DNA from 2 places in the Shewanella aegiceratis genome. Region 2 is predicted to be linked to the other one. Evidence: riboswitches for the same ligand, from Rfam matches in the RefSeq annotation. Region 2 holds a riboswitch; the other holds the start of a gene.
What was found. A riboswitch is a leader RNA that binds a small molecule or an ion and turns the genes downstream of it on or off. The one in region 2 is predicted to bind cobalamin.
Positions count from the first base shown of each region.

Region 1: another riboswitch for cobalamin. It lies ahead of K0H80_RS15320 (TonB-dependent receptor); the one in region 2 lies ahead of K0H80_RS03615 (ABC transporter ATP-binding protein).

Region 1 covers NZ_CP080416.1:3,505,789-3,521,131, forward strand. The annotation lists gene K0H80_RS15305 (LysR family transcriptional regulator) at 1-469, shown strand, start outside; gene K0H80_RS15310 (HDOD domain-containing protein) at 816-1,541, opposite strand; gene K0H80_RS15315 (arylesterase) at 1,783-2,394, opposite strand; gene K0H80_RS15320 (TonB-dependent receptor) at 2,488-4,458, opposite strand; cobalamin riboswitch at 4,558-4,774, opposite strand; gene K0H80_RS15325 (DUF805 domain-containing protein) at 4,996-5,346, opposite strand; gene K0H80_RS15330 (metal-dependent hydrolase family protein) at 5,488-6,789, opposite strand; gene K0H80_RS15335 (hypothetical protein) at 6,978-7,403, opposite strand; gene K0H80_RS15340 (BlaI/MecI/CopY family transcriptional regulator) at 7,883-8,257, shown strand; gene K0H80_RS15345 (M56 family metallopeptidase) at 8,257-9,510, shown strand; gene K0H80_RS15350 (pepsin-like aspartyl protease) at 9,776-11,467, shown strand; gene K0H80_RS15355 (GNAT family N-acetyltransferase) at 11,457-12,113, shown strand; gene K0H80_RS15360 (SAM-dependent methyltransferase) at 12,208-13,020, shown strand; gene K0H80_RS15365 (hypothetical protein) at 13,061-13,327, shown strand; gene K0H80_RS15370 (GGDEF domain-containing protein) at 13,398-15,104, shown strand; gene K0H80_RS15375 (cation:dicarboxylate symporter family transporter) at 15,278-15,343, shown strand, end outside.
Region 2 covers NZ_CP080416.1:793,815-809,157, forward strand. The annotation lists gene K0H80_RS03575 (hypothetical protein) at 1-28, shown strand, start outside; gene K0H80_RS03580 (hypothetical protein) at 332-1,273, shown strand; gene K0H80_RS03585 (SDR family NAD(P)-dependent oxidoreductase) at 1,362-2,039, opposite strand; gene K0H80_RS03590 (YbaK/EbsC family protein) at 2,182-2,661, opposite strand; gene K0H80_RS03595 (SseB family protein) at 2,825-3,652, opposite strand; gene katG (catalase/peroxidase HPI) at 4,563-6,833, shown strand; gene metH (methionine synthase) at 7,728-11,450, opposite strand; gene K0H80_RS03610 (histidine phosphatase family protein) at 11,780-12,391, shown strand; cobalamin riboswitch at 12,474-12,652, shown strand; gene K0H80_RS03615 (ABC transporter ATP-binding protein) at 12,757-13,704, shown strand; gene K0H80_RS03620 (FecCD family ABC transporter permease) at 13,691-14,734, shown strand; gene cobT (nicotinate-nucleotide--dimethylbenzimidazole phosphoribosyltransferase) at 14,863-15,343, shown strand, end outside.

The DNA of each region.
Region 1 (15,343 bases), 1.8 Mb from region 2:
GGTGCTCACCTCAGACCCTATTCCCGACCATGATATCGCCTATCAGCACCTGTTCGATTTCGAGGTCAAGCTCCTGGTTGCCGCGGATCATCCGCTGGCCGAACTTCCCTATGTCACGGCGGCGCAGCTTAAGGATCAGACCCTGCTCACCTACCCAGTGCCACTAGACAGACTGGATATCTACCGCCACTTCATGGAGCCTGCGGGCGTGCCGGTTGCCAAGCAGATCCGCTGCGATCTCACCGCCATGTTGCTGCAACGCATCGCCTGCAAGGATGGGGTTGCCGCCCTGCCGAGTTGGTCGATCAACGAGGCTCATGGTCTGTCGCTCAAGGCGGTAAAACTGGGATCAGAAGGGCTCAGACGCCCGCTGTTTGGCGCCTATCGCAGCAACGGCAGCAGTGCGCGCCTCGCCCAGCAGTGGCTCAATCTGGTGACCTCTGAGGGGCTGGAGCGTCAGGGGCACTAAAGGCGCAATTTCAGAAAAGCTAAAATTAAGGCACAAAAAAACCTGCACTCGGCAGGTTTTCTTTTATCAGGTCGAAGACCCTAGGGCCTGTTGGCCTTTTGAGAACAAATTTTGTTCTAATTGAGCACGTTCAAATCGCGGCTCGAGGCTTGAGATATAGTTATTCTATATAAAAGCCGAGTAACAAAGAGTTGAACGTGCTCAAGACGAACCCTGCGGGCAGCGTCTGTATCATTTTTCGACTACGTTACCGCTCATTGATGTAGCTCACTAGATTACAATCACTCTGCCTTGAATAAAATCGATACAGAATGCTGCAAAAATGAACCTAAAAGGTCAACAGGCCCTAGAGCGGATTAAGCAGTTGATTGCGCATGGAGAGCACTCTGCGAAGCACCAGACCCGGTGAGTCTGGATTGCGAGTCTGACGCAGGTTATGGGCGATCATAAACTCTTCTCTGAGTTCCTCATCCAGTCCTAGTGACTCGAACGCCTCAAGGGTCAGCGTCTGCTTCTGATTATCGATCAGCGACTTGATGATAGAGAGCGGGAACGACTGCTCCGACTCGGCATTCAGGTAGGCGAAGGCGGTCAAGGCGATGATCTCGCCAAATACGCTAAACAGCGCCAGGGTCTGCACCTCATCGGGATTGATATTTACCCCTTCCATATGATGCAGGCTATCCACGGCGTCGGTGGCAATGCTCTCGGTGAGCGCCCAGTAGCCGTATACCAGCTTCTTGTAGGGCTGTGGCAACTCGTCGAGACGCTCCTTGAGGTAGAAGGTGAAGGCATAACGGTAGATATTGACCTGGCCCAGGCGCACCAGCGCATCTTTCAATGAACGATTCTTCGATGACACGCTGGCGTTAGCCGCCGAGTTGCTGCGCCATAGCAGATGCGCCGCCAACGCGGGATCGGAAGAGACTATATCGATCACATTGCGGATATCGCCATCGGCAATAATGGCTTTCTTCAGCGGGATCAGAATCCCCCGTCGTCCGATAACCTGTTCTTCATTGGCAATAATTGCGCGTACTTGAGTGAATACCTGATGCTCAAGATCTGTCATGAGAAGTTATTAACCTGATTTATTATTGGCACGGCGCCATTTGTTATCCGAGAATTTACCCATAAAACGACTGTCTGGGTCAAGTCGATTTGGGGTAAAAACGGACATTAACCTAAATAAATTCATCTTGCCACTCACGCTTGAGCTTTCAGCCTGTAATGGACGAAAGATAAGCGACAAAATTCCGCCACTTAACCAAGGGGTGACGCCCATTGACTGGCTACTGCCAGGGCCATTTTAGCTATAGGGCACCTGCCTGTTGCAGACGCTGATATAGGTGCTCGGCGAGACGACGATAGCCTTCATCGTTGAGGTGAATCGCATCAGATTTTACCTCTGATAATTTTAGCAGTTCTGTCAGAAAATCCTCAATAAATAGCGGCTGATATTGCGCGGCCAGCTGCCCATACAGGGGCGCGGTTTCCAGCCAGATGCTCTTCTGGGGCACGCCAATCAACACCACAGGAATATCGCGCCCCTGAGCCTGTGCCAGCATGGCTGAGAGGTTGGCCTCGACCTGCGCCGCGTTGCCATTGCGCAGAAAATCATTGCCTCCCTCGAGCAAGATGATGAGATCCGGCGCCGTCTCATCCAGCACTCGGGCGAAGCGCTCGCGGCCCTGGGATGTGGTCTCCCCCGAGATACCGGCGTTGATCACCTCGCGTCCGCTCATTGCTTGCAGCTGCGCAGGATAATCCATGCCGGGGCTGGCTCCCACGCCCTGAGTCAGGCTATCGCCAAAAGCGAGGATCCTGGCCCCCCCCGACAAAGGGGCAAGAGAGGGGCCGCCACTTGGCCAGAAGATGATGGCCAAGATCAAGATAACGGGCACAAGCAACCACTTTAATTTCATCCCACAGACTCCCAAATGATCTATGCCCTATGATGAACAGCGGGCAATAAAAAAGCCAGTCAGATCTGACTGGCTTTTAAGGCTAAAGCCGCGTTAGAAGCGGTAGCTGGCAGTCAGGCGCAGCGCCCGGCCCGTACCAGGATAATAACCGCTACCCCAGGTGCTGAAATACCCAGAGCTGACATACTCCTTGTCCAGCAGGTTATCGACCCGCAGGCTGGCCAGCCAGGCATCGCGGGAATAGTTAATGGCGATATTTGCAAGGGTATAGGCATCGAGCTTATCGCCCTGGTTGGCATTGTCACCCTCCATGTAACGCTCACCCGTGTAGACCGCCTCGGCGAAGAGCTGCAGATGCTCATATACATCGTAGCTGACATAGCCACGACCTGAGTTCTTGGCCACCCAGGAGAGCGCCTTACCCTCGTTAGCCCCTTCGGTAAACTCAGCGTCTATATAGTTGTATTCAAGCCCAAGCATTAGATCCTGAGTCGCCTGCCAATCCCAGTCTGCGCTTACCCCATAACGGCGCGAGGCATCGGCGTTCACGTTGGCCCCGGGGAAGTCACCACCTGCAGGCGTCTCGGCGCTCGGGTCGAAGACGATCTCATCTTCGAGATCCAGTCGATAAGCACTCAGGCGCAGGGTATTGCGCTCGAGCAGCAGATCCCACCCCGCCTCGTAGGAGCGACCCGTCTGCGGCTTGAGCCCCTGAATGCTCTCTGGAGTATAAGCCTGCTCATCCACCTTGGCGAAACGGAAGTTCTCGTCGGCCCGCAGGTAGAATCTATGTTGCTGGCTCGGGCGATAGTTGATGCCAAGCTCGAATGCATGGGCATCCTGATCCAGATCGATCCCATTTGGATAGGCTTTACCGTCCACCAGCTCATCGGTCACCTCGGCGTAACGACCGCCCACCACATAGCTAAAACTCTCGGTGAGGGGCACGGTTGCCTGCACATAGGCGCTGGCCAACTTCTGCACATTTCTGCGATTACTAAATGTCGCCTCGCCGCGACTGAGATCCAGGCCGGTCACCAGCTTGAGCTCGCCGTTATCCGTCTTGATGTTGCCCACGGCCTTAGGCTTAAACTCCAGCAGGGAGCGGGTATCGCGGCGGCTTGTGTTCCAGGTGCTTAGCCCGGTTGTCAGGGTGTCGCTGTAGTTAAGGTCGGCGCCCAGTGCCCAGGCCTCATTCAGCTGGCGCTGATAGCCGGTGCGGGCCGCCGTGGTCATCTCATGCAGGTAGGCATCGATAAAGAGATCGCCCTGCTTCAGGTCACCCATTTGTCTTGGGTTTTCCTTGAGCTGCTCGTCGGTCAGCGCAGCAGCCAGTTCGCGGTGGTTGTCATAATGACTCGCCTCGGCGAAGAACTGCTGCACTTCATCGTCATACTGCAGGCGTCCCAGCACAGAGCTGGTCTTGCTAGCATTGTGATCGCGATAGTTATCGCTCTTGAGGTGGTTGGCCGCGCCATAGAGGCGCCAGTTGTCGTTGATGGCGACCGAGCCCTCGGCCTTTGCCTCAAGGGTGTCGAAGCTGCCGCCGGAGAGCTGCAGGCTGCCACCGTTATCTTTCGGCGCCTTGGTGATAATGTTAATCACCCCGCCAACCGCCTGGTCACCATAGAGCACACCCGCGCTGCCTGAGAGGATCTCGATTCGCTCCACCTGATTGAGCCCGATGGCACTGATGCTCGGCGCGGCGATATCGATGTTATTGAGACGACGACCGTCGATCAGGATCAAGGTGTTGTTGACCGCCTGACTGGCGCTGAAACCGCGCATGGCAAACACGGCACCCGAGTTTGAATCTGACACCTGAATGCCGCTCTGTCCGCGCAGCAGCTCGGTGAGGTTGGTGGCACCGCTGAGTTCGATGGCGGCGGCGTCGATCACATTGACGTTAGCCGCAATATTGATAGGGGTGTTTTCGGTGCGGCCGATAACCGTGATGGTTTCATCCACAGGCCCTGGGGTGCCCGAACTTTCCGCTAAGGCAGGAAAGCTTCCGGCCAGACAGGCGCCAAGCAGTAGCGCAATTTTACTAGGTTGTGTACCCATTTTCCTTTAACTCCTAAAAGGGAAACAGGGCAAGGCGTCACGACTGGGCGCAGTCCATCAAACCGCCAGGGTCGCATTTCGAGATCTGCCCGCCGAAATCTCAAAATCACCTTAAGGGCCGGTCTCCGGACTGAGGCTAAGTCTAAACAAAGGGTTTAAACGACGAGCTTAGATTTTTTTAACGCCATGATGTTAAAGGCATGGCGCACCCAGCTCTCACCTATCACCGTTGCGGGGGCAGTGCCAGATTCTCACTGGCTTCCCGATTATCCCTTGCGCCATTTTGGCTAGGGCACCACATAAGGTTGACTAAATTAGGTCACGCTCTGTCTCATGGCAAGCCGCGGTTTACCCGCGGCGTGATGGAGAGGCTCTCTCCCGGCTACTGTGACAGAACGCGGGCATTATAGACGTCTACACGTATAAATGTCTAATACTCCCATGATGGCCCGAGTCGGCATCTTCCCCAAAGGGCCGCATTACTGCCTAAAAACAACAAAGGAGGCCTAAGCCTCCTTCATCGCAGATAGGGGAAAGTTACGCCTCGGCTAATGCCTTAGGGTTTTCACCATATTCGTTGCCTTCAACGCTGTCTTGTACATAGAAGACGATTAGCACGATAGCGCCAATAAGCGGGATCAGACCGATCAACTGCCACCAGCCCGAACGGCCGGTGTCGTGTAGGCGTCTGGCCGAGATAGCGAGAGTTGGGATAAGCAGTGCCAGCGAGAAGATACCGCTCAGCATATACAGACCTGTCACCACATCTATAGTTGCCGCCACGGCATAGAAGATGATGTAGAACAGGGTAAACATCCAAAATTCTTTGCGACGTGCACGACCGGTGAAATCAGCAAACTTCTTCAACGCACCAATAAAATATTCCATATAGTTCCCTTTGTTTACGTAAATTGACTGAAAAGCTCCAATAAAAGAGGGGGCCATTCCTAAGCCCCCTATTGGATAAGTGTCATAATATATCAATAGTTTAAAAAATATAATTGAATTTTAATGACAATCTTTTTTCACTCACAGGCACGACTTCACCACCTTGCCACCTTTCATCACGAAGCCCACATCCAGCAGGGCCGAGATATCCTCCAGCGGGTTGCCCTGAGTCGCGATAATATCGGCCTGCTTGCCGACACTCAGGGTGCCCAGGCTATCTGACATATCCACTAGCTCGGCGCCGTTGATGGTGGCCGAGATCAGCACATCTTTATTGCTCATGCCCGCCTGATTCATCAACACGGCCTCGCGCGCATTGGTGCCGTGGGCCGAGACGCCGCTGTCGGTACCATAGGCAATCTTGACCCCGGCCTTATAGGCGCGGGTAAAGTTAGCCGTCATATCGGCGCCCACTCGCACCGCCTTCTGCTTGATGGCCGGCGACATGAAGTCTGACTCCTTGGCCATATGCACCACGGTATCGCCCGCCAACAGGGTAGGCACCAAGAAGGCGCCATTCTTCTTGAGTAGCTTGATACTCTCCTTATCGGCGTAGCTGCCGTGCTCTATGCTATCGACCCCTGCGCGCAGGGCGGCGTTGATCCCCTCTGTCGCATGGGCATGGCTGGCCACCTTACGTCCAAGGGCATGGGCCGTCGCTACAATTTCTTTGATCTCATCATCGTTCATCTGCTGGCCAGTGCCTGTGTCGGTATCCGACAAGACGCCACCGGTGGAGGTGATCTTGATAACATCGGCACCAAACTTGATGGCGCGGCGGGTGGCGCGGCGACAGTCATAGGGACCGTCGCAGATGGTCTTAGTGGTGAACTTATCCAGCAGATCCGGGCTCATGCCGTCCACATCGCCATGGCCGCCAGTCACCGACACCCCGCCCGAGGCGATGATACGCGGTCCGTCTATCCACCCCTTAGCAATCGCGTCACGCAGGGCATACATCTGCTCCGGCTTGGCGCCGAGATCCCTAACCGTGGTAAAGCCCGCCATCAGGGTCTTATTGGCGAAATAGGCGCTCTGCATCGCCACATCGGCGTCTGACATCCTAAGGCGCTGGCTATCATTCTTGGGCCCTAGCTCACCTTGTAGATGCACATGCATATCCATCAGACCCGGCATCACAAAGCCCTGCTTGAGATCCACATACTTAGCGCCGGGCGCGACGGTCTCGACGCTCAGATAACCGGGGGCAACCTGGCTAATCTTACCGTCGGTGATCACCAGGGTCTGTTCGCTGAGCGGCTTGGCGGCCGGGTCGGCCAGCAGAGTGCCGGCATGGATCACTGTCACATCATTGGCAAACAGGGATGGCGACAAGAGAGCAGCCGTCAGTGCGGCGAGGGGGAGCAGAGTATTATTTTTCATTATGGCCCGTTAATCATGTGTGAAGGAGTGAGAACTCACCGCGCCTTGCCGAGAAAGCTCCCGGTAAGGACAAGGGCGAGCGCCTAAAACTTGACTAACATGACAACAAATTGGCCTAAAAACAACCACAAATGCGGCCATTGTTAGCCCAGGCTAAAGCACAGTCGCAAGCAAGGGCCAAGCAGGCGTTATCTAAGGCCCGACATATCGGCGATGCGCTCGATGGGCGGCGCTACCTTAAGGGAGGAGAGAGATAGCAAGGCTTCGCCCCGCGCCGATTGATGCAGCAGAAACAGATCTTCCTTGCCGGCAATCACAGTATAGTGACCTATCTCGCCGACCGGCTTATCTATGCCCTGCTCGCCTCTGTGGGTCTGCGGCATCTTATCGCAGGTCAACATGGCGCTATAGCTCGCCTTACCGCCGAGCTCGCTGGCGCCCAGTTTCTGGTATTGCATCTCCCCCTCGCAGGTATGGCGATACTGCTCGGCAAAACCGTCGAGAAAGGCCTCGGGGTCGATACGCTGCGCCATCGCCTTAAACCCCTGCACGCAGTAGAGCGACGACCAATGGGCCAGCATCTCCTGGGCGGGCACAAACTCGGCCGAAAACATATCGCCACGCTGCTCACTGTAGGCCAGGCGCCAGTTGGCGGGGAATGCAGGCCAAGGTTCTGCTTGAAGATCGTCAATTGACTGGGCTGGACATGGGCCCGTGATGACATCTGTGCCAGCTCGGTGGCGGTCGCGTCCAAGGGCTGCGCGAACAGGGGTAGTGCGAACAGGCCAAGCGTCAACCCTTTGGCCAACGCCGGAGTGAATACCTGTAGTGAAAAATCCATTTTATCTACCTCATCCTCAATGCTGCGACACCCAGATAGCAAACAAAGATAGCCGACAAACCGATAACAATCTGCGGCTATTTGCAGTGTGAATCACTAAACACCAGTGATTTCCAGCAGATATTACTACAAAGTTACCCAGAGGGAGCGGATGATTTACAAAAATTAAGACTGAAAAATTCCTTGACGCTTTGGATTACAGATGTAATCTTAATTGAAAATTACAAACGTAATCGTAAAGACGGTCCTATCATGAAAGAGATTAGCAACGCCGAACTGTCGGTACTCAACATCCTATGGCAAGACTCGCCCTTAGGCGCCAGCGAGGTGGTAGAGGCGCTGGCCAGCAGCCAGGGCATGCACGAAAAAACCGTGAAGACACTGCTCAACCGCCTGGTGAAGAAACAGGCCCTGGGCTTTGAGAAGCAAGGTAGAGCCTATCGCTACTTCCCGCTGATCGATCAGAGCGAGTATCAACTCAAGGAGAGCCAGTCTTTCGTGGAGCGGGTGTTCGCCGGTAAGGTCGCTCCCCTGGTGGCTGGCTTTGCCAAGCAGAAACAGCTGAGCCCAGAGGATATCGCCGAACTTAAGGCACTCATCGATAACTGGGAAGAGGAGCAATCCTGATGATCTCGCTAATCATAAATCTGATGCTACCGCTAACCCTGCTGTGCGCGGTTATCCTGTTGCTGCACAGGCCCCTGCTGGCGCGTCTGGGTGCCCACAACACCTACATGCTCTGGGCCTCGGTGCCCTTGTTGTTGGCGGGCACACTACTGGGTCTGCTGGTTCCCGCCAGGCTTGCCAGCCCCTCACTTGAACAGCTACAGCACTATCGCGTGCTGGCGAGCGAGCTGTTATCCCAGGGCGAGAACCCGACACTAAACCTGATATTGGCCAGCATCTGGCTGCTGGGCAGTCTGGCACTGCTTGGTGCCCTGCTCTATCAGGCGACTCAGCTTAAACGCCTGAGCAATCGAGCCGAAGCGATCGAGCTGCCACAAGCATTGAGCCAGGGTCCGCTATCTCTGACTGGGCGCGAGACCTCTCTGGTGATCAAGTGCCACCCAGAGATAGATTCGCCCATGCTCGCGGGACTGTTTAAGCCAGTGATCTTGGTGCCGACAGGTTTTACACAGCTCGCCCCGTCACAACAGGCGGCGGTACTCAGCCATGAGCTTAAGCATCTAACCCGCCACGACATAGCAGCCAACCTCTTTGGCTACCTGCTGGCAACGCTCTTCTGGTTCAACCCTGTGTGCTGGCTGGCCTATCGTCGTTTTCGTGACGATCAGGAGCTAGCCTGCGATGCCGAGGTCACCACCCACATGGATAAACAACAAAGAATTGCCTATAGCCAAACGCTATTGGCCTACTCCCAGCAGGCCCACCAGGGCATGCTACACACTCACTATGGAAACAAGACCATCCTCAAGGAGCGGATCATGCAAATGAAGAAAACACACACCAAGCGGCCCCTCGCCATTTTAGGTCTGGCACTTACACTGGGCCTGTCAGGCGCCTTAATCAACCAGAGCGCCATCGCGGGCGACAAGCATAATGACAAACACCAGGACAAGGCCAAGGCCCCAAGCCCTGTGATGCGCATCGAGCCAGTCTATCCGGCCGAGGCGGCGAAACAAAGTATCGAGGGCTATGTGCAGCTAGCCTTTGATATCGACAAGCAGGGCAAAGTCAGTAATGTGTCTGTTATCGAGTCATCCCCTGCCGGTGTGTTTGACGTCGAAGCGGTCAAGGCCCTGAGTCAGTGGCGCTATGAAGCCTCACCAGAGGGCGTCAGCCAGGCTAAAGTTCAGCTGGATTTTATGATGTCGGCGCCTAAGGCTGAGATCGAAAGAGTTCGGGTCACCGCCGGCTAAGGCCAGATACACAATCCGAAAAGTGAAAAGGGGCCGCGTAGCTCTTTTTCTGTTACCAAAACTGCTCAGGCCATCTCCCGAGTAACTAAACATTTCCTAAACTTGTCAATCAGCAAGGCTCCCGCAAACAGGCTCATCCGGATCTCTTGGTTTCTTCCAGACCAGCAACTGGCCGTCTTCCTTAAATTGACCCTCTTGATTGGATAGGGTAAAACAATCACTTATATAACAATTATATGAATTCCCTTAGCCCCAAAGGTCATCGATGAGTTCAACCACCAATGCCCGCACCCTCAAAGTCCCTCTCGTCAATGTGTATGCCAAAGGTGGCTACAGTGCCCAGTTAAGAATTGGCGCCGAGAAGCACCCGCTGAACCTGATCTTAGATACCGGCAGCAGCACACTGGTCGTGTCCGGCAGCGACTATGTCGAGGAGCGCGACACTGCCCTCACCCCCACCAGCTTCGCCCAGGAGGTGCTTTACGGTATAGGCGGCTGGGACGGCCCAGTGGTCTACACCCGGGTGGGGATTCGTGAGGATGCGATAGATTTCGATCTCCATGACGACCATGTTCCCCATGCCCATCATCCGATTGTGCTTGAGCAGTGTCCTGTGGCCGTGGTGTCATCTCTTGCCCAGGAGACCAGCTTTGCCGATGCCGACGGCATCTTAGGTCTGGCCTACGACGCCCTTAACAAGGTCTATGATCTCAAGAACTATTTTCATCACTATGGCATAGCCCCAGCGCTCACCTTCCCCTGGCCCTTCGATGAGGAGATCCACCTGTGCAGCCAGCACTATCGCCCGATACTCACTGACGCGAATCATGACTTCTCCATGGGTCATGGCGCGCTCGCCGCGCAAGACTCCCAGTGGCATCAGGCGACCGAGACGAGCTTCAACAGCGAAGATTTGCGCCAATTTAAGCGCTTTCTTCGCACCCAGCCGACAGATGATCTACCGCCCTATTTCAGCAATTTAACCAGCCACGGCCTGACCCCTAACAAGTTTGCCTTCTTCGCCCGCCGCTCCAGCATACATGTGGCAAACCAAGAGGTGCTCGCACCCAACAGCGCCAACGAGTTCGCCTTCCTCGGCCAAGATCCCCTCAACCAGGGCTGGTTGATCTTAGGTGGCGGCGAGGAGCATACCGAGCTGTACCAGGGCGAATTTAAGACCATAGCGGTGATCGAAAACCGGTATTACAACGTCAACCTAGTGGGACTAAAAATAGGCGATGGCGAGATGATCCCCAGCCTGCTGACGCAATCTGTAGAGGATGCAGAGGAGCAAGCGTTAGCGGAGCACGAGTTAGCAGAGCAACATGAAGTAGCAGAAACAGGCGAGGCCCAGCCAGATAACGCACCATCAGACACTAGTGCGCTCTGCCCAGACGGCCAGCACCTACACACCCATGGGGTACATATCTGCGACACTCTCAGGGGGCAGAGCAACGCCATCATAGACACGGGCGCCTCTGCAATCGTACTCACCCGTCACCTGTTTGGCGCGCTGACTCAGGCCCTGGAATCGATAGACCCCAAGTTCACCCAGCAGATAGCCCCCTTTAGCGATATCGCCTTTCAGCAGACAGGTATCGACATGGCAGAGCTACAGCTGGAGCTCTGGCCAGATATCACCTTCTATTTTGTCGGCCCGCGAAACGAGCATGACGCGGCGCCGAGCTGCAACGATCCCGACTGTCCGCCGGGATGCGAGCCCATCGCCATCCGCGTCACGCCACAGCACTACTGGCAGATCAACACGCCGACTCAGGGCAAGGCCTGCTTCAAGCTGTTGTCGCAGCTGCCCAACTGGCCGGATCAATCCATATTGGGGCTGCCGCTGATGAGCGCCTACTATGTGGTGTTCGACCGCTCGGTAGATGACAAGGGGGTGATCCGCTTCGCCGAGCAGAGGCCGCTGCAGATATCCGAAGTGCAGCATGCCAGATAATGACCCCTTCTCATCAAAGCAACTCCCCTCAAGGGAGCAGCCTTCCTCCGCGCTGCCTTCGCGGCTAACCCACTACCTGGCAGACCATGGTTTTGCCAGCGAGCGCCTGACCATGCGCCCGATAGATGAGTCAGACCAGGCGCTGTATCGCCGCCTCTATTGCGACGAGAGGGTGATGCGCCATATCGGCGCGCCGCTCACCCAGACCCAGGCCGACAGGGCGTTTCAAACCGCCTTGAGCCAGATGCACCGGGCACTCTCTGGCGCTGCATCTAGTTGCCAATATATGAACTGGGCGATAGTCGAGCAGCAAAGTCAGCACGCTATTGGCATACAAGGTCTCACCTGGCAGGGCGAGGATCGCACCCTGGCCGAGATAGGCATAATGCTGATGCCCCAAGCCAACGGTAAACTCTACCCGGAGGAAGCCATGGGGTCGCTAATGGAGTATGCCTATCTTAAGCTAGGCGTGACGCGCATCTTGGCAAACTTTGCCGCCAAGAACCTCGCCACCGAACGCTTCGTTAAGAAGCTGGGATTTGTGTTCGACGCAGATGCGTTGCCCCTGGCATCCACAGTGGCAAAAGAGGCTCGCCAGATGAAATCCTGCTTCGCCGATTCTCACCACTATAAAAGTACGAAATAAGTATTCAATTCAAGGCAATTAGCGGTTTTAAAACAGAGAAATTGCTGTTAGCTTTAACCCTTAATTAACATGCATAACATCAGGACCCAAATTCATGGCGGGAAGCCTGGCTTGTGTCGGCATAGGGATGACCTTAGGCGCCCATATCTGCCCGCTGGCACGCAGCTATATTGAACAAGCCGACGTCGTTTTCTCGGGCGTTTCAAACGGCATAGTAGAACTCTGGCTACAGGAGATGCACCCAGACGTACGCTCGCTACAGGTCTACTACGGCGAGGGTAAGTCACGCCATATCACCTACCGTGAGATGGTCGACGCCATACTGGCAGAGGTCAGACAAGGCAAGAAAGTTGTCGGCGCCTTCTACGGTCACCCCGGCGTATTCGCCCAGGCGCCCCATAGATCCATAGAGGCGGCGCGCGCCGAAGGGTTCGAGGCAGTCATGGTGCCCGGCATCTCCGCTGAAGATTGCCTCATCGCCGACCTCGGCATAGACCCAGGGCAATTTGGCTGCCAGCAGTTTGAAGCCAGCCAGTTTATGTTTTACCAGCGGCGCTTCGACCCCTCCTGTTACCTGATCCTCTGGCAGATAGGCCTGGCAGGTGATAAGAGCATGGCCAGATTCGCCACCGGCAAGGCCCATCGTCAGGTGCTGATAGAATTGCTGGCAGAGACTTACCCCTTAGATCATCAGGTGATCCTCTACGAGGCCGCCGTGCTCCCCATAGATAAGGTGCGCAAACACACTCTGCCGCTACGGGACCTGGCCGATGCCAAGATCTTCATGCATACCACCCTGGTGATCCCGCCCAGCGAAAAGATGCGGCCAAACCCTACAATCTTGGAGAAGCTGGCTAAACTTGAAACGGCATACCAAGTCGATGACACCCTACTACCCGAAAACTAATCAATAACAAACTAACCACCAACAACAATAAGGACGAACAATGTCGAACATTATTCAATTACTGGAACGCATGGGTCAGGATGCGGCGCTACAAAACCAAGACGCTAAAGCACAAGAAATTTTAGCTGCCGATGTCGCGGCTGAAATTAAAAACTCGCTACTGGTCAACGACACAGAAGCGCTGCACGAACAGCTGGATATCTGTCCTGACGTCGTCGCCTTCCTACTGCCGGCAGAAGATGAGCAGAAAGAAGATGAAAATAATGAAAACGAAGAACAGGAACAGGCCAGCGCAGTTAACCAATAATCTTATTCAGACTATTTAGATGAAAGTCAGATATTTATTATTATTGTTAATATTCTTCTTCAGCCAGTCTATGGCTGAAGAAGTCGATATTGACGCAACCTTAACTCAGGCTGATCAACTTAAGAGCAGCAATCCAAAAGCCTTCTCTGAGCTGCTAAATACCCTAGAAAAGGAACCACTCAATCCACAACAGAGATATTTTTTAGACTACCTGCGCGGATATGAGCTGACCTACCAAGGCAAGCAAGCGCAGAGCATCGACGTATTCAACAAGATCCTTAACTCGAACGCCAACGAAACACTAAAATTCCGGGCCAATCAAACCTTAATCAACATCTATGCAATCTCCCAGGATTGGTCCAAAGGCCTGACGCATCTCTCCAAAAACTTTCAATTTATCGAGCAGATAAAGGACCCCGAAACGGTTCAGAGCGGACTGGCCATCGCCGCCATTTTTTACAACCAGATTGAGCAGTATGAGTTAGGCCTAAGCTACGCCGAAAAACTAAGAAGCAGCAAGCCATCGAAAAGAAACACCTGCCTAGCCAATGGCTTAGCCATAGAGGCGCAGCTTGGCCTCAATCAACTCGAGGTCGACTCCCCCAGCCTGCAGGCCGCGGTCGCCAGCTGTGACGAAGAGGTGATAATGGAGAGCTTTATCCACTCCTTTATCGCCACTAAATACCTGCGAGACGGGAATACGGCAGAAGTCTATGGCCAACTCAAGCCATCGCTGGAAACCATAGAGAAAACCCGTTACCCAAGGCTTATCGCCGAGGTCTACGCCACCCTGGCCAGCGCCTATCTGAAGGATCACAAGATAGGTGAAGCGCGGTTACTGGCAGAGAAAATTGTCAATTTGGCAAAGGGCTTAGGCAATACTCAGGCGGTCGTTACCGCCTACAAGGTGCTCTATCAGATCGCCGAGCTCAGCGGCAATTACAAGGCGGCGCTGGATTATCACGTCAAGTACGCCCAGGCCGACAAGGCATACCTGGATGATATCAAGACCAAGCATCTGGCCTTCCAGCTCGCCGAGCATCAGGCGGCGGAGCAGAAGAGTCGTATCACACTGCTGGACAGACAGAACAACCTGCTACTGACCGAACAGCAACTGGCGAAGACCCAGGCGGAAAACAACCGGCTATTTATCTCGCTGCTAATCGCCATCATCACCCTGCTGGGCTTCTGGGCCTATAAGTCATGGACGATTCAGAAGCGCCTCAAGCAGCTGGCAGAATACGATGCCCTGACACATGTGTTTAACCGCGGTCACTTCACCCAGGTCGCCCAGAGCGCACTCACCTACTGCGAGAGCAGCGAGGTAGACCTCAGCTATATACTGTTCGATCTGGATAACTTCAAGCAGATCAACGATAAATATGGTCACGCAATTGGCGACTGGGTACTGAAGAAAGTTGCCAAGGCCTGTCAGGCACAGGGACGCAAGAACGATATCTTCGCCCGCATCGGCGGCGAGGAGTTCTGTATCGCCCTGCCCGGCTGCGATCTACAGACGGCGGTTAAGCTGGCTGAGGCCTGCCGTAAGGCGATTGCCGGGATTGATTGTAGCGCCACCGGCCATGAGTTTGAGGTTACTGCCAGCTTTGGGATCACAGATACTCAGATGTCCGGCTATAAGCTGGAGCGGCTGATCAACGACGCCGACAGCGCCATGTATCAGTCAAAGGAAACCGGGCGAGATCGCATCTGTATCTTCGACCCCGAATCCAAGCGCACTATCCCTCAGGCGTCCCATTCTCTGCTCTCCCTCTAACGAGGGAGGCTAGCATTAAGCGTTCGGGCCAGCCTTGGCATGAGACTGGCTACGACTATCTGCCCGGATATTAATTGTGCTGCTGCGCAACAGATTGAGATGAAAGCCTTTTGCCAAGCCGCAGCCCCTTTTATAATCAGGCAGTCGGAAACTCAAACATACGTAAAAAGGGAATGACTCTGGTGCTAAAAAAACTGCTCGCCATGACCAGCTCGACCCAGATGCTCGTCGCCATGTTT
Region 2 (15,343 bases):
GATGGAAGCCATCTTCAAGCGCAAGTAATACAAGGTTAATCGCACGGCTAACTGTGTGAGCAGCCTAATTAAAAAAGGCTCGGTACTGAATTTGCCTTCAGGCCGAGCCTTTCTCTTTATGGATAGGGTTAGCAGTATCTCGAATGCCAATTCGAGTGCAAGTTCTAGTGCTAGCTTTAGTGTCTGCTTTTGTTTAAGTCTCGCTGATTCTTGCAGCCGCCTTGCCTGGCTATTTTCCAAGAGTATGCTTGGCATAATCGGGAAGTATTACAGCGCAGATTTTCTAGTATGGATTTGTTACGGATGACAAACTCAAATCAAGGAGATTGCGATGAAAAAAACAATTGCACGCTGCCTATGCTTAACCGCCCTCTATTGCGTAAACCTCCAGGCGACTCAGCTATATGTTTGTGATAATTGTACTCAGACGAAACTTAACGCCCTGATAGAGATACATGTGGAAGCGACTCATTCCCTAGAGACGAGTGGCTCTGAAATAAGTGGCGCTGAAAAAAATGCTTATGAGAGTCTGGTTGTCCTGGACAGAGAGAAGGCGACGGCGACCGAGTTCAGGCTGCGCTACGCAGAAGATAGTCCGGCGACCGCTTCGGCCCCCTATGTTGTCGAGATTAATAGCGACAAGCCACATCTGCTCGAAGCCGCTAGCGCATTGGCCGAACTCAAGGCCATCAATTTGCAGCTAGCCAAACAGGCAAAGCAGGGCATTAAATTGCCGCCAGATACGGGGTTTATCACGGTTGCCGACGCCTTAAGGGAGACCGCCGATTTTGAGGGCGTTCTAGCGACCGACTTAAGTAGCGCAGATCTCTCAAGACTCAATGAACGGGTCACCCGGTTGAGTCATCAGGTGCAACGACTCGGTAATGCGCTCGGTTTTAGCTACCGAAATGTTGCGACCATCTTGGGGCTTTTGACGCAAGAGCGTTCCTGGGTCGTCAGTTTATCAGACTCCTCCCAAATCCTGGTCGATATCCGTCTAAAGGCATTCGATGATCAATTGCGATTAGCCTTCAAAGCCATTCCCGAACTGGCAAGAGACAACCTAGGTAAACGAGTGCCGCTTTCTGAGATAGCCAGTGACGGTTATGGTTTCGGTGGAAGTCTGGCTCAGGCACAGAGTTACGCCGAGCTGATGCGAGGCATGGGGATCGAAGGTTCGGTTCCTAACAAGCACGGCAAGATCTACTGTACAGTCACCAAGCAGGCAGGAGCCCGGCCGGATAAGACCAGCTATGGCTTCGCCTGTAACTAGGGGGTAACAAAGGCTCGGTACTGAATTTGCCTTCAGTCCGAGCCTTTGTTGTTCTTCTGCTGTTAGTCTAACTTAGCGCTAGCCCAGCCTAACCTCTTGCGATGGTGATATCGGCTATATGGCCATGGGCGGTGGCCTTCAGGGCGCCCTGTAGCATCTCGGCGGCTTCGTCTGCGCTCATGAAGCTGGAGGTATCGAGAGACTTACCGCTGCTAGGCCAGAAGCCTGTGTCCATGCCGCCGGGATAGACGGCGATGATCTTCATCGGCTTGCCCTTGAGTTCCAGACGCACCGACTCGATAAAGCCGCGTACGGCCCATTTCGCCGCGCAGTAGGTCGACTCCCCCGCCTTGGGCTGCTGGGCCGCCGTCGACATCACCACCACCAGATGCAGCGGCGTGTCCTGATAGCGTTTCACCAGTTCGCGTACCAGCAAGATGCTGGAGGTGACGTTGTTCTGCATCAGCTTGTGGATCTCATCGGCCTGCTGCTCGGCGATGGGGCCGAAGTAGCCGCTGCCGGCGCAGTGAATCACGGTGCCGAGTGGTGAGGCGCCGCTCATGGCGTCGACCCCATCTAACAGGGTCGCTACGCTCTGTTCGTTGCATAGGTCGGCACTCAGAGGATGAAGGCCGCAACTGCTCTGCGCCACGCTGGCAAGCCTGGCTTGATCGCGCCCCGAGATCACCACCTGCTCCCCCATGTTGGCATAACGCCTAGCGAGGGCTGCCCCCAGGCCGCTGCTGGCACCGGTAATTAATATCATGATTCATTCACTTAAAAGCTGTGTTAGGTCGACCTATTATGCCGCAACTGGCCCTCGTTGCCAGTGGATAGGTTACCTAAGTGCCTTGAGCGTGAGCCTGTGCAGAAAAAAGGGAAGCCGCGGCTTCCCCGATAAGCGGGTGCTAGTGGATGCTCTGATAGCTGAATCTCAGGTGTTTCGCGTCTTTGATCAGCTTGATGAAATCTTCCCGGCTGAGCCTGACCAGGCTGGTGTGATCGCCGGCCTCGAGGTAGAGCTCCTTGGCCTCGATCAGCAGGTCGTCGTAGATGGTCTCGATATTGTAGGCCGCGCCGAGGGAGGGGATGGCGCCATGCTCGCAATCGTCAAACATTTGGTAGACGGTTTGCTCCTTCACCAGATGCAGATCGCGGTTGAGCTTGTCGCCCAGCGCCTTGAGGTTGATCTTATGATTGGTGGGTAGCACAGCCATGACCCTGCGTCCCTGATGATCCTCCAGAATCACCCCCTTGGCGACTTGGGCGGGGGCCAGCTGGGCGGCAATGGCCGAACTGATAGAGTTGTGGCTGTGGCGGTGCAGCACTATCTCATAGTTCACTTCATGTTCCGCCAGGTAGTGATTTAAGCGGTTTGAAATACTCATATACTTGCCTCGTTAACGTTGTGAAACGTTATCGCTAAGTATAGTTCAGCCAGGCCCCAATGCTGGCTGAGTGCACTTTTCACCGCTGACTTAAAGCCGTTTTTTCTGCTGACTGAGTAGCGCTTTTCATCGATTAAGTCACCCGCCGAGCCTGGCTTGCCGATCAGCTAAACCAGGTCTTGAATTTGCTCAGCAGCGAAGGGCGATAGAAGGGCTCAAGCTTCTTCAGGCAGAAGTCGCTTATCTCATCATGTTTGTCACTTCTTAACAGGTAGGGGCGTATCTCCCAGCCATGAAGCTCTATCTCTCTATGTAGGTTGCGGCAATCGCTGCGAATGCGGCTGAAATCATCGCTAATCCTGTCTCCCTCCAGGGTGAGCGCCAGGGTGAAGGCGCTGTCTGTGCCGCCGCGGCGGATATCCAGCTCGCATGTTTCGATGAAATAGCCCGCCTTGACGCTGGGGTAGTTAGCCAATATTTGGCGCACCGCGCCAAACATGGGCAGCCCATCATCAAGAACCTTGCCCAGCAGCAGGAGCTGATTGCCCTGGGGAAGTAGCGCCATGTCGGGCAGCAACATATAGCGGATCTCATCGCTGCTGACGACTTTCGATAGATTACTATTGGGGTTAAGCGCCATATCCATCTGGTTGCTCAGCAGCAGCTGAAATGCCTGAGGCGCATCTATCTCTATCTGACCGTGAAATTCACTGCCCTCGCTCTCCATGATGGCCTTGGCCTGATCGACCGCCTCCTGGGAGGTAAACAGCGGGACGAAGTAGTGCACCTGAACATCGCTGACGGGGATGTGCCATTGCATGATGGAGAGCTCTGTGGTGCCATCGGACTGAGGCGTTTCTTGGCCATCGCTCAGCAGGTAGAGCCTGGCCTTAATTAGCTGTTCATAGAGGGTTTTGGCCTGGGTGTGATCGGCAAGTGCCGCCTGCAGGGCAGTTTCGAGTGCATTGCTCGGGGTGAGTGTGACTTCCATTTTCTTAAATCCTTGTTGCCAGCTGGTAGAGACCAGACATCCTGGTGAGTGGGCATAGTAGATCAAGGTGTTAGCTGGGTCTAGGGGGAGTGGGGGCAAACCTCGTTTGAGATTCTATTCCTCACACGTGGGGGAGTTGATCTGGCGGCTGAAGAAAGTCGTGGGTTTTCATCCCATATCTTGGAATGTGCGGCCTGACGGCCGAGGTAAGTCGTGGAACTCCGTTCCACACCAGGGCAAGAGGGGGATTTCCAGCAATCCCCAAATATATCCCTATATAAAAGCCAGTTCGGCATCCCTGCCTCTCGTTCGTAAGCACAATCATCAAAGATGATTATTCACCTTGCATCTCCCCGTGCCGTCCCAGACGAAGTTAACTGCATTGGTTAGGAGCCTCATACTCCAATGAAAATCGCCTAACGACTCGGATGGGACTCCTGTCCCCCGAGCCTTAGCCATCCTCCATGATGGCTATACGGCATTTTCATCTACGCATTTTGGCTCTGGCATCCGGCTTCGCTCTACCTTCTGCATCCATGCAGTCGTCGGCAACTTCGATGGGGATTTGTTGTAGCCACGACCTGTATTGTTGTTGCTAGTACCTTCGTTGAAATGGTTGTGCCGATCTTTTTGAGACGGGGATCGGCAGAGGTTTGTCGGGCTATGGTCAGAACTGTGGTTTTCGCCACTAAAAAGGTCTAATTATTTTCGATTAAGATAATCGTTTTTATTCGATATATGCTTTTAGCATCTTGCTTCTAATATATTCCTGATGACTAAATAATGCCCTGGAAATTTAGCCTTGCCGCTTGCTGTCTCTTTTTTGTTTTTTGTGGCTTGGCGAAATCCACTCTGGGCTGACAACAGGCTTCGCCTCGGCGAAGCGCAATTAACCTGAAGGAAGCTAACCATGAAAGGAAAAACAGTAAACAAGCAAACGCTCGCGGCGTTAGTGAGTGCCTTGTTGGTGTTTAACCCTGCCGTCGCCGATGAGCAAGAATCCGCACAGATGACTAAGCCCAAAGGGGCTGCTGCCACTGGCACCGCCAAAGCGTTTCAACCCAAGAGCAAACAGTTTTGGTGGCCCGATCAATTGGATCTTTCCCCGCTGCGGGATCACGACTCCCGCTCCAATCCCTACGGCGAGAGTTTCGACTACGCCAAGGCCTTCAACTCGCTGGATCTCGACCAGGTAAAAACCGATATCGACCAGCTACTCACCCAATCGCAGGATTGGTGGCCAGCCGACTACGGCAACTATGGTCCTTTCTTCATCCGCATGACCTGGCACAGCGCAGGTACCTATCGCACCTTGGATGGCCGTGGTGGTGCCGGTGGCGGACAGCAGCGATTCGAGCCGTTAAACAGCTGGCCCGATAACGCCAGCCTGGACAAGGCGCGCCGCCTGCTCTGGCCGGTGAAACAGAAATATGGCGAGGCGCTCTCTTGGTCTGATCTCATTGTGCTCGCGGGCAACGTCGCCCTGGAAAACATGGGCTTCAAGACTTTCGGTTTTGCCGGTGGTCGTAACGACGACTGGGAGCCAGACATGGTGTACTGGGGACCGGAGGTCGAGATGCTCGCCAGCGATCGTGAAGACAGAGATGGCAAGCTGCAAAGGCCCTTAGGCGCCACCCACATGGGGCTTATCTATGTCAATCCGGAAGGCCCGAAAGGGGTGCCAGATCCGCTTGGTTCGGCCAAGAATATCCGCACCGCCTTCTCCCGCATGGCGATGAATGATGAGGAAACCCTGGCGCTTATCGCCGGCGGCCATACCTTCGGTAAGATGCACGGCGCACACAAGCCGAAAGATTGTCTGGGGGCAGAACCTGCCGCGGCAGGCATCGAAGCCCAGGGGCTGGGCTGGCACAACAAGTGTGGCAAGGGCCACTCAGAAGATACCATCACCAGTGGTTTAGAAGGGGCCTGGACTCAGGCACCGACCAAGTGGACCTCGCTCTATCTGAGTAACCTGCTGACCTACGACTGGCAACAGACCCGCAGTCCTGCCGGTGCGATCCAGTGGATCCCAACCGACGAGTCGGTGCACAAGGCCGTGCCCGATGCTCATGTCAAAGGTAAGTTTCATGCGCCTGTGATGACCACGGCGGATCTCGCGCTCAAGTATGACCCAGAGTATCGAAAGATCGCCGAGCGCTTCCTGGCCGACCCGGAAGAGTATCGCTTGGCCTTTGCCAAGGCCTGGTACAAGTTGACCCACAGAGACATGGGGCCTGCCCGTAACTTCCTCGGTAAAGAGGTGCCTCAGGGGAGCTTCATCTGGCAAGACCCAATCGATGATAAGACCCAATCGCGTCTCAGCGCCGGCGATATCAAGCAGCTTAAAAAAGCCATCAGCAAGTCTGGGCTGAGCGTTGCCGAGCGTGTGCGCCTGGCCTGGGCGTCGGCGGCCAGCTATCGTCAATCAGATATGCGTGGCGGCGCCAATGGTGCTCGTATCGCGCTGGCTCCGCAGAAGGATTGGGCGGTGAACAACCCAGCCGAAACTGCCAAGGTGCTTAAGACGCTGGAGGCGATTCGCGCCGACTTTAATAAGGGCGCCGGCAAGCGTCAGGTTTCCTTGGCCGACCTTATCGTACTCGCGGGGGCTAGCGCCGTAGAGCAGGCCGCCAAGCAGGCGGGCTTTGAGGTCGCCGTGCCTTTCACCTCAGGACGAGGTGATGCCACACAGGCGCAGACGGACGAAAACTCCTTTAGCCTGCTGGAGCTGCATGCCGACGGCTTTAGAAACTACTTCGACGTAAACCACAGCTATAAGTCGCCCACCGAGATGCTGGTGGATAAGGCCGACCAGCTGGATCTGACGGTGCCCGAGATGACTGTGTTAGTCGGTGGCCTGCGTGCTCTCGATGCCAACTATCAAGGGGCTAAGCACGGGGTGTTGACCCAGCGTCCCGGCACACTTAACAATGACTTCTTCGTCAACCTGTTAGACATGTCGACCCTGTGGCAGAAGTCAGATGTCGATGGCATCTATCAGGGGCTGGATCGCAGCAGCGGCAAACCTAAGTGGACCGCTACCTCGGTGGATCTCATCTTCGGCTCTAACTCTGAACTGCGCGCGGTTGCCGAGGTTTATGCCTTCGATACCTCTAAGCAGAAGTTTGTCGATGATTTCGTCGCCGCCTGGGTCAAGGTGATGAATTTAGATAGATAACAGGGGAGTGTCGGTCTGATGACCGTTGTAAGTCGTGGAACTCCGTTCCACACCAGGGAATGTGCGGCCTGACGGCTGAGATAAGTCGTGGGGTTATTTCTTTCCCTTTGGGAGGTGATGCCTCACGGCTTTCTTATGTATTGGTTCAAACTTTGTTTGGATATTAATTTAACATCGTGGGATTCCATCCCATTGTTATGAGGTGAGTCGGTCTAGTGACCGAAGAAAGTCGTGGGATTCCATCCCACACCCGGGCAAGAGGGGGATCTCCAGCAATCCCCCTCTTGCATCTTCCCGTGCCGCCCCGGCGAAGTTGTACTCCTTCGTGTCTTTTTGAAAATCCCTATCGCCTCATATTCGCCATCCATGGCTCACCTGAGGCTATTTCGGCATCCCTGCCTCAATCACGTGATTTTCTGCAAGCCACTGCGGCAACTTCCAACGGGGTCTTTTAAACCACAACCGGCATCTGTTATAAGTCGCCTTAGATGTGACTTAACCGTCTGTAATGTAAGGTGTTTAAAGGTTTTTGGCTGTGTGCGAATGAGGTTGGATGCTACAATAAGTCCCCATCGAAGTTGCCGAAATACGCAGATGAAAATGCCGTGTGGCCATCATGGATGATGGGCAAGGCTCGGGGGGACAGGAGTCCCATCCGAGTCGTTAGGCGATTTTCATTGGAGTATGAGGAAAAACAACTTCGTCTGGGGCGCCGAGGGATTTCCAAAAGGGGAACAGGCGCTTTTCCCCTTTTGGTCGGGTGTGGGTTGAAGACCCACGACTTACCCCGGCCGTAAGGCCGTATGAGTTAGTTAGGCGAAGCCTCTGAACTAACGTTCAAACGAAGTTTGCGTAATCAAAGGAGTCAAGGTGATGACTCCAGATCACTTCCCGTTAAACATCATAATCGAGTACCGGTGCCAACCAGCGCTCTGTCTCCTCGACACTCATTCCTTTGCGCTTGGCGTAGTCCTCTACCTGATCCCGGCCGATATTGGTCACGCCGAAGTAGCGTGACTGCGGGTGGGCGAAGTACCAGCCTGAGACGGCGGCGGTCGGAAACATGGCGTAGCTCTCGGTGATCTTGAGATCTATGGTCTCGTCGGGCTTTAGTAGCTCCCACAGCAGGCCTTTCTCTGTGTGATCCGGGCAGGCGGGGTAGCCTGGGGCCGGACGTATGCCCTTGTATTTCTCTCGAATTAGCGCCTCGTTATCCAGGTTCTCATCGGCGGCATAGCCCCAGAACTCCTTACGCACCCGTTCGTGCATCCGCTCGGCGAAGGCCTCGGCCAGTCGGTCGGCCAGACACTTAAGCATGATGGCGCTGTAGTCGTCATGGTTGGCCTCGAAGCGGGCCACATGCTCGTCGATGCCGTGTCCTGCGGTGACGGCGAAGCCACCCATGTAATCGGCAACCCCTGAGTCTTTCGGTGCGACAAAGTCGGCGAGACAGAAGTTGTCGTTGCCCACACGTTCTATCTGCATCCGCAGATGATGGGTGATCATCTCGACCTGGCTGCGGCTCTCGTCTGTGTAGATCTCGATATCATCATGATTGACCGTGTTGGCCGGGAAGAGGCCGATGACCGCCTTGGCCGTCAGCCACTTCTCATCGATTATGGTCTTGAGCATCGCCTTGGCATCTTGATAGAGCTTGCGCGCCTCTTCGCCCACCACCTCGTCGTCGAGGATCTTGGGGAAGTGGCCGTGTAGCTCCCAGCTGCGGAAAAATGGCGTCCAGTCGATGCGATCGACCAGGTCTTCCAGCGGATAGTCGTCAAACACCTGTCTGCCCAGTTGATTCGGAACGAAAGGCGTATGGGCGTTCCAGTCTTGCTGGCAGCGATTTTCCCGTGCGGCCTCCAGGGAGACGATCTGCTTGCGCTTGGCCTGTGAGTTGCGTTTGTCGCGCATCACCCGATATTCCTCGTAGGCGGCATCTATGGTCGCCTGACGGGTCTCCTTGTTGATCAGCTTGGCCACCATGGGCACGGCGCGCGAGGCGTCGGCAATATAGATGGCGCCTTCGGGGGCGTGGGGGGCGATTTTCACCGCGGTATGGATCTTGGAGCAGGTGGCGCCGCCTATGATGGAGGGAATATTCAGCCCCGCCTTGTGGAAGGCTTTGACATTGTGCACCATCTCATCCAAGCTCGGGGTGATAAGCCCCGACATGCCTATGATATCGACATTTTCCGCCTTGGCGACCTCTATGATCTTCTCGACCGGCACCATGACGCCGAGATCCACCACCTCGTAGCCGTTACAGGCCAGCACCACGCCGACGATGTTCTTGCCTATGTCGTGCACGTCGCCTTTTACCGTCACCATGAGGATCTTGCCGTTGGACTCTCCCTCGACTTTTTCTGCCTCTATGTAGGGGTTGAGGTAGGCTACCGCCTTCTTCATCACCCGCGCCGATTTTACCACCTGGGGCAGGAACATCTTGCCCGAACCAAACAGATCGCCGACCACGTTCATGCCATCCATCAGTGGGCCTTCGATCACATCCAGCGGACGGCTGGCCAGCTGGCGGGCTTCTTCGGTGTCCTGGTCGATAAACTCTGTGATCCCCTTGACCAGGGCGTGTTCCAGACGCTTGTTGACCGGCCAGCTGCGCCACTCGAGATCTTCCTTCTTGGCGCCCGTAGCACCGTCGCCACGGTACTGCTCGGCGATCTCCAGTAGCTGTTCTGTATTGTTCGATCCTTCCACCGGGCAGGGCAGGTTCTGTACCACGGCCTCTACCCTGGCCTTAAGCTCAGGGTCAATGTCGTCATAGATCGCCAGCTGACCGGCGTTGACTATGCCCATGTCCATCCCCGCCTGAATGGCGTGATAGAGGAACACGGCGTGGATCGCCTCGCGCACCGGGTTGTTACCGCGGAAGGAGAAGGAGACGTTGGACACGCCGCCGGAGATCATCGCATGGGGCAGGGTACGCTTGATCTCGCGCGTCGCCTCGATGAAGTCCACCGCATAGTTGTCATGCTCGTCGATGCCGGTGGCGATGGCGAAGATGTTGGGGTCGAAGATAATATCTTCCGGCGGGAAGCCCACCTTATCCACCAATACCCGGTAGGCGCGGGTACAGATCTCTATCTTGCGTGCCATGGTGTCGGCCTGACCCACCTCGTCGAAGGCCATGATGATGGCCGCCGCGCCGTAGCGCTTCACTAGGGTGGCCTGCTCGATAAACTTGGCCTCGCCCTCCTTGAGGGAGATGGAGTTCACCACACCCTTACCTTGAATGCACTTGAGCCCGGCCTCGATCACCTCCCACTTGGAGGAGTCGATCATGATGGGCACCCGGCTGATGTCGGGCTCGGAGGCGATAAGGTTGAGGAACTTCTGCATCACCTCGACGCCGTCCAGCATCCCCTCGTCCATGTTGATATCGATGATCTGGGCGCCGTTCTCCACCTGATCCCTGGCGACCGACAGCGCCTCTTCATATTCGCCCGTCTTGATCAGGCGTAGAAACTTGGCCGAGCCGGTCACGTTGGTGCGCTCGCCCACGTTAACAAACAGCGAGTCGGCATCTATGGTCAGCGGCTCCAGGCCTGAGAGGCGACAGGCCACCGGCAGATCGGGCAATTTACGGGCGCTATGCTTGATGACGGCGGCGCGGATCGCCTTGATATGGTCTGGGGTGGTACCGCAGCAGCCACCTATGATGTTGAGCAGGCCTTCCTCGGCCCAGGGACCGATCACCTCGGCCATCTGCTCTGGGGTCTCATCGTAGCCGCCAAACTCGTTGGGCAGGCCGGCGTTGGGGTGCGCCGACACATAACACTCGGCGATCTTCGATAGCTCCTCCACATAGGGGCGCAGCTCCTGTGGCCCCAGGGCGCAGTTGAGACCGATGGAGAGCGGTTTCACGTGGCGTAGCGAGTTGTAGAAGGCTTCTGTAGTTTGACCCGTGAGTGTGCGGCCCGAGGCATCGGTAATGGTGCCCGAGATCATCACGGGCAGACGCTGGCCCAGCTGGTCGAACAATGTCTCGATGGCAAACAGCGCCGCCTTGGCGTTGAGGGTATCGAAGATGGTCTCGACCATGATGATGTCGGCGCCGCCCTCGATAAGGGCCTGAGTCGACTCGATATAGGCCTCTACCAGATCGTCGAAATGGATATTACGATAGCCAGGGTCGTTCACATCCGGGCTGATAGAGCAGGTACGGTTGGTGGGGCCGAGAACCCCGGCCACATAGCATGGACGGCCGGTTTCTGCTGCTATCTCGTCACAGGCGGCGCGGGCCAAGCGAGCGCCCTCTAAGTTGATCTCCCGTGACAGCTCCTGCATCTCATAGTCGGCCATGGCCACCTGGGTGGCGTTGAAGGTGTTGGTCTCTATGATGTCGGCGCCCGCCAGTAGGTAATCCTTGTGGATCTGCTTGATAAGCTCGGGCTGGGTCAGCACCAACAGGTCGTTGTTACCCTTGAGATCGCAGGGCCACTCCTTAAAGCGCTCGCCGCGAAAGTCGGCCTCCTCCAGCTTGTGGTTCTGGATCATGGTGCCCATGGCGCCGTCGAGGATCAAAATTTCCTTATTGAGCCGCGCGCGGATCGCGTCGTTAATCTGCCTTACGTTTCGAACAGGGGATTGGGTCGCCATAACTTTCACCTACTTCAACTGACCTATTGCCTAAACTGCCTCGTCTATCGATTTGACGTGCTATTTTTATTTTGGATGTATAAACGTATAGACGTCTATACTAATCGACTTATAATACCCAGGGCAAGTCAAATGAGTATAAGCTTAAATCTGGTTTGGCTTCGAGGAAGAATGCTGGTTTAGCCGCGTTCCCATGGCAAAAGGCTCTCCCCTTGATAGTGGGTGAATCTGAAAGTTTTTCAAGGTCTTATTTATCTTTCATTGCCACGGGATACTTCCAGAGAGTATCCTGCTAACCATCTAGATTTTAAAGGTTTAATGCTGCAGTTATGACGCAAACGACACTCTATTTGATGCGCCACGGCGAATGTGAAGGCGGCAACTTGCTGCGCGGACATAGCGATCAACCTCTCACCGAGATAGGCTTCGCCCAGATGCAGCTGGCCTATGCCAAGCTGCCCCAGGCGGTGGACAGGGTGATCAGCTCGCCGCTCAAGCGTTGCCGTGTATTTGCCGAGCACCTCACCGCTAAGAATCAGGTGAAGGTGGCCCTGGATGCCGGGCTCAAGGAGATCTACTTCGGCCGTTGGGATGGCCAGCCTATCCCTGAGCTGCATGCCGATCACGGTGAGGAGCTGAGTGCCTATTGGCGGGACCCTTGGGCCAATTCGCTGCCCGAGGGGGAGCCCATGGCTGAGTTCGAGCGGCGTGTCGACGAGGTGGTCGAGCAGTTGGTGCATCAGCATTGCGGCGAGGCCTTGTTACTGCTCACTCACGGCGGCGTGATACGTCACCTGATGGCCAAGGCCCTGGGGGTAGAGCGCGCCGTAGGCTTCTATACCCGGCTGAGCCTGGACTACGGCAGCGTGGTCAAGATAAGACATTACCGCGACAAGGCGGGAGAGGGCTACTGGCGCCTGCACTGGCACGACGCCGAGTAATAGATTTGCTCTGAAGTGATAGCCCAATTCGCAGCCCGCTTGCCAGGGGCGCGAAATTTAGCATAATAACCGTGCGCAGGGACCGCCTGCGCCGGGAGTATGGTGTCGAGATCGCCAAGGCGATAACTCGGACTTAATAGGGAATTGGGGAAGGCCCAGCGCCGCTAGCCCAAACTGTGCCCGCAACTGTGAGTGTGCCGCTAGGTCTAAGTCGACCGGTTGGCCACGAGTCAGGATACCTGCCTACTCTCTAACCACTATCTCAAGCGGGTGACTTGAGGGAGCCAATAGATGAAGAATACCTCGGGGCCGAGTCTGGCCCAAGGGAGAGGGCGCCTCGGCGCTGCTTCCCGGAGGGCGCGACCTTGAGCGCCCCTAGTCAGCCATCACAAACAGAATCACTCCTGTCTCACGGCGCCAGTGACGATGCAATTTTAGGTACAGACACAGGTGCTGGTGCAGCCATCGGCGATGGCGCCTGCGCGCGCCCAGCGCTGTCGGTACGGGATCTCAGCTGGCGCTGCGGCGAGCGCACCATCCTCTCTGGGGTCAAGTTGGATCTGCCAGAAGGCAAGATGCTGGGGATCATAGGCCCCAACGGCGCCGGCAAGTCCAGCCTGCTGCGCTGTCTCTATCGTTTCCTCACCCCAAGCAGCGGCGAGATCCAACTGTTTGGCCAGCCCATCGCCAGCCTGAGCGCCAGGGCCTTTGCCCGCGAGGTGGCCGTGGTGCTGCAAGACACGCCCCAGCATTTCGACATGACCACGGCCCAGCTGGTGGCATTGGGGCTCACCCCACACAAGTCCGCCTTCTCCATGACCACTAAAGCTGACCGCCTGGCGGTGAGTCAGGCCCTGGAAACCGTGGGGCTCAAGGATCGCGCCGGACAGACCTACGCCTCCCTGTCCGGGGGCGAGAAGCAGCGGGCGCTGATCGCCCGCGCCATAGTGCAACAGCCCAAGCTGTTGATCCTCGATGAGCCTACCAATCACCTGGATATCCGCTATCAGATCCAGATCCTCGAGCTGCTCAAGGCCCTCGGGGTGACTGTGGTGATCTCGATTCACGACCTTAATCTCGCCAGCGCTCTGTGCGATCAGCTTTTGCTGCTGGATCAGGGGAAGGCCGTGGCTCAAGGTTCGCCCAAACAGGTGCTGAGCGAGGCGCAGATCGCCAGAGTGTTCGGCGTCTGCTGTCAGGTATCGCCCCATCCACAGCACGGCAACCCGCAGATTAACTATTTCTATGGCTATCACCTTCACAATGCTGACCAGCCCTTTGAGGCGAAGGAGGCTAACCATGATGAGCGCTAGCCTGAGTCAGGGAAGAGGCTATAGCCCGCTGCAACACCTGGCCTTCGTCTGCCTGGGGCTGCTGACACTGGCGACTCCTGTGCTGGCGGTGAGCTTCGGCGCGGCGCAGATAGGCGTGGCCGAGGTGCTTGAGGTGCTACTGGCCAAGCTAAGCGGCACCGATCCCGGCGGTGTGACTGCAAGAATATTGATTGAACTGCGCCTGCCGCGCATCCTGCTGGCCTTCATCGCCGGCTTCGGCCTGGCCCTGGCGGGCGCCGTGTTACAGACGGTGACTCGTAATCCCCTGGCCGACCCTTATCTGTTTGGCATCTCATCGGGCGCCAGTCTGGGGGCTGTTGTGGTGATCACTCTGCTGGGCGGTGTCGGCGGCGCTCTGGCAAGTATCGGCCTGCCGCTTGGCGCCTTTATCGGCGCCAGCCTGGCCGTGCTCATGGTGCTGGCCCTGTGCGGTCGGGATCTGAACACCCAGATAGAGCGCATGTTGCTCTCCGGGGTGGCGATCTCCTTCCTGTTTGGCGCGCTGGCCAGCCTGATGCTCTATTTCTCCGGGCCGCAATCGGCCGCCTCTGTGCTCTTCTGGAGCCTGGGCAGCTTTGCCAAGGCGAGCTGGCAGATGCTTTGGCTGCCCTGGCTGCTGGTGTTGGCGGCGAGCGCCATCTTGTTACTGCTTAAGCGGCAGATCCTCGCTATTCAGGCGGGGGATGAGACCGCCCACACCCTGGGCATTCGGGTACAGCGCCTACGCCTCGTCAGCCTACTGCTCTGCTCGTTGATCACCGCCGTCCTGGTGGCCAACTGTGGCGGAATCGGCTTCGTCGGTCTGATGGTGCCCCACATGGTGCGGCTATTGCTGCCGGGGCGTTTCGCCCTGTTGCTGACGGCCCTGGTGGGCGGCCTGTTTATGATCTGGGTGGATGTACTGGCGCGCTGCCTGCTCAGCTATCAGGAGCTGCCGGTGGGGATCATTACGGCTGTGATAGGCAGCCTCTTCTTCCTGTTCATCCTGGGCGGCAAGCGTAGCAACTAGCCCAGGATCGAAGGAAAGGTGTATGGAAGGAGAAGAGTCAGGATGGAGAAGAGTATTGAACTATGCCAGCAAAGAAGGTGTGGATTGCAATGAATCGAGAACGAGGGCGAGCGATATGAGGTACCAGTATGTTTGAAGTCACTGTGGTAAGTAGCGAGTTCGATGCCAAGATCCAGCAGAAGATAGACACTAAGACCAAGCCACTGGGCGCCCTCGGCGCGCTCGAGACCCTGGCGATGACTATCGCCCGGGTGCTGGGGCCCGACAAGCCGCAAATAACCAAACCAACCCTGCTGGTGTTTGCCGGCGATCATGGCATCGCCGCCTCGGGGGTCTCTATCGCCCCCAGCGAGGTGACCACTCAGATGGTGATGAATTTCCTCAAGGGCGGCGCGGCAATTAATCTCTTCTGTGCTCAGGCTGGAGTCACCATGGAGGTGATCGACTGCGGCATCGCCCTTGAGATCACAGATCAACCCAAGCTCATCAATCACAGGCTGGGGGCGGGCACAGGTGCGATTCATCGCGAACCCGCCATGACTCTGGGCGCGGTCAAGCAGGGCTTTGCCATGGCCAGGGAGCGGGTCGCGCTGCATCACGGCCGCGGCT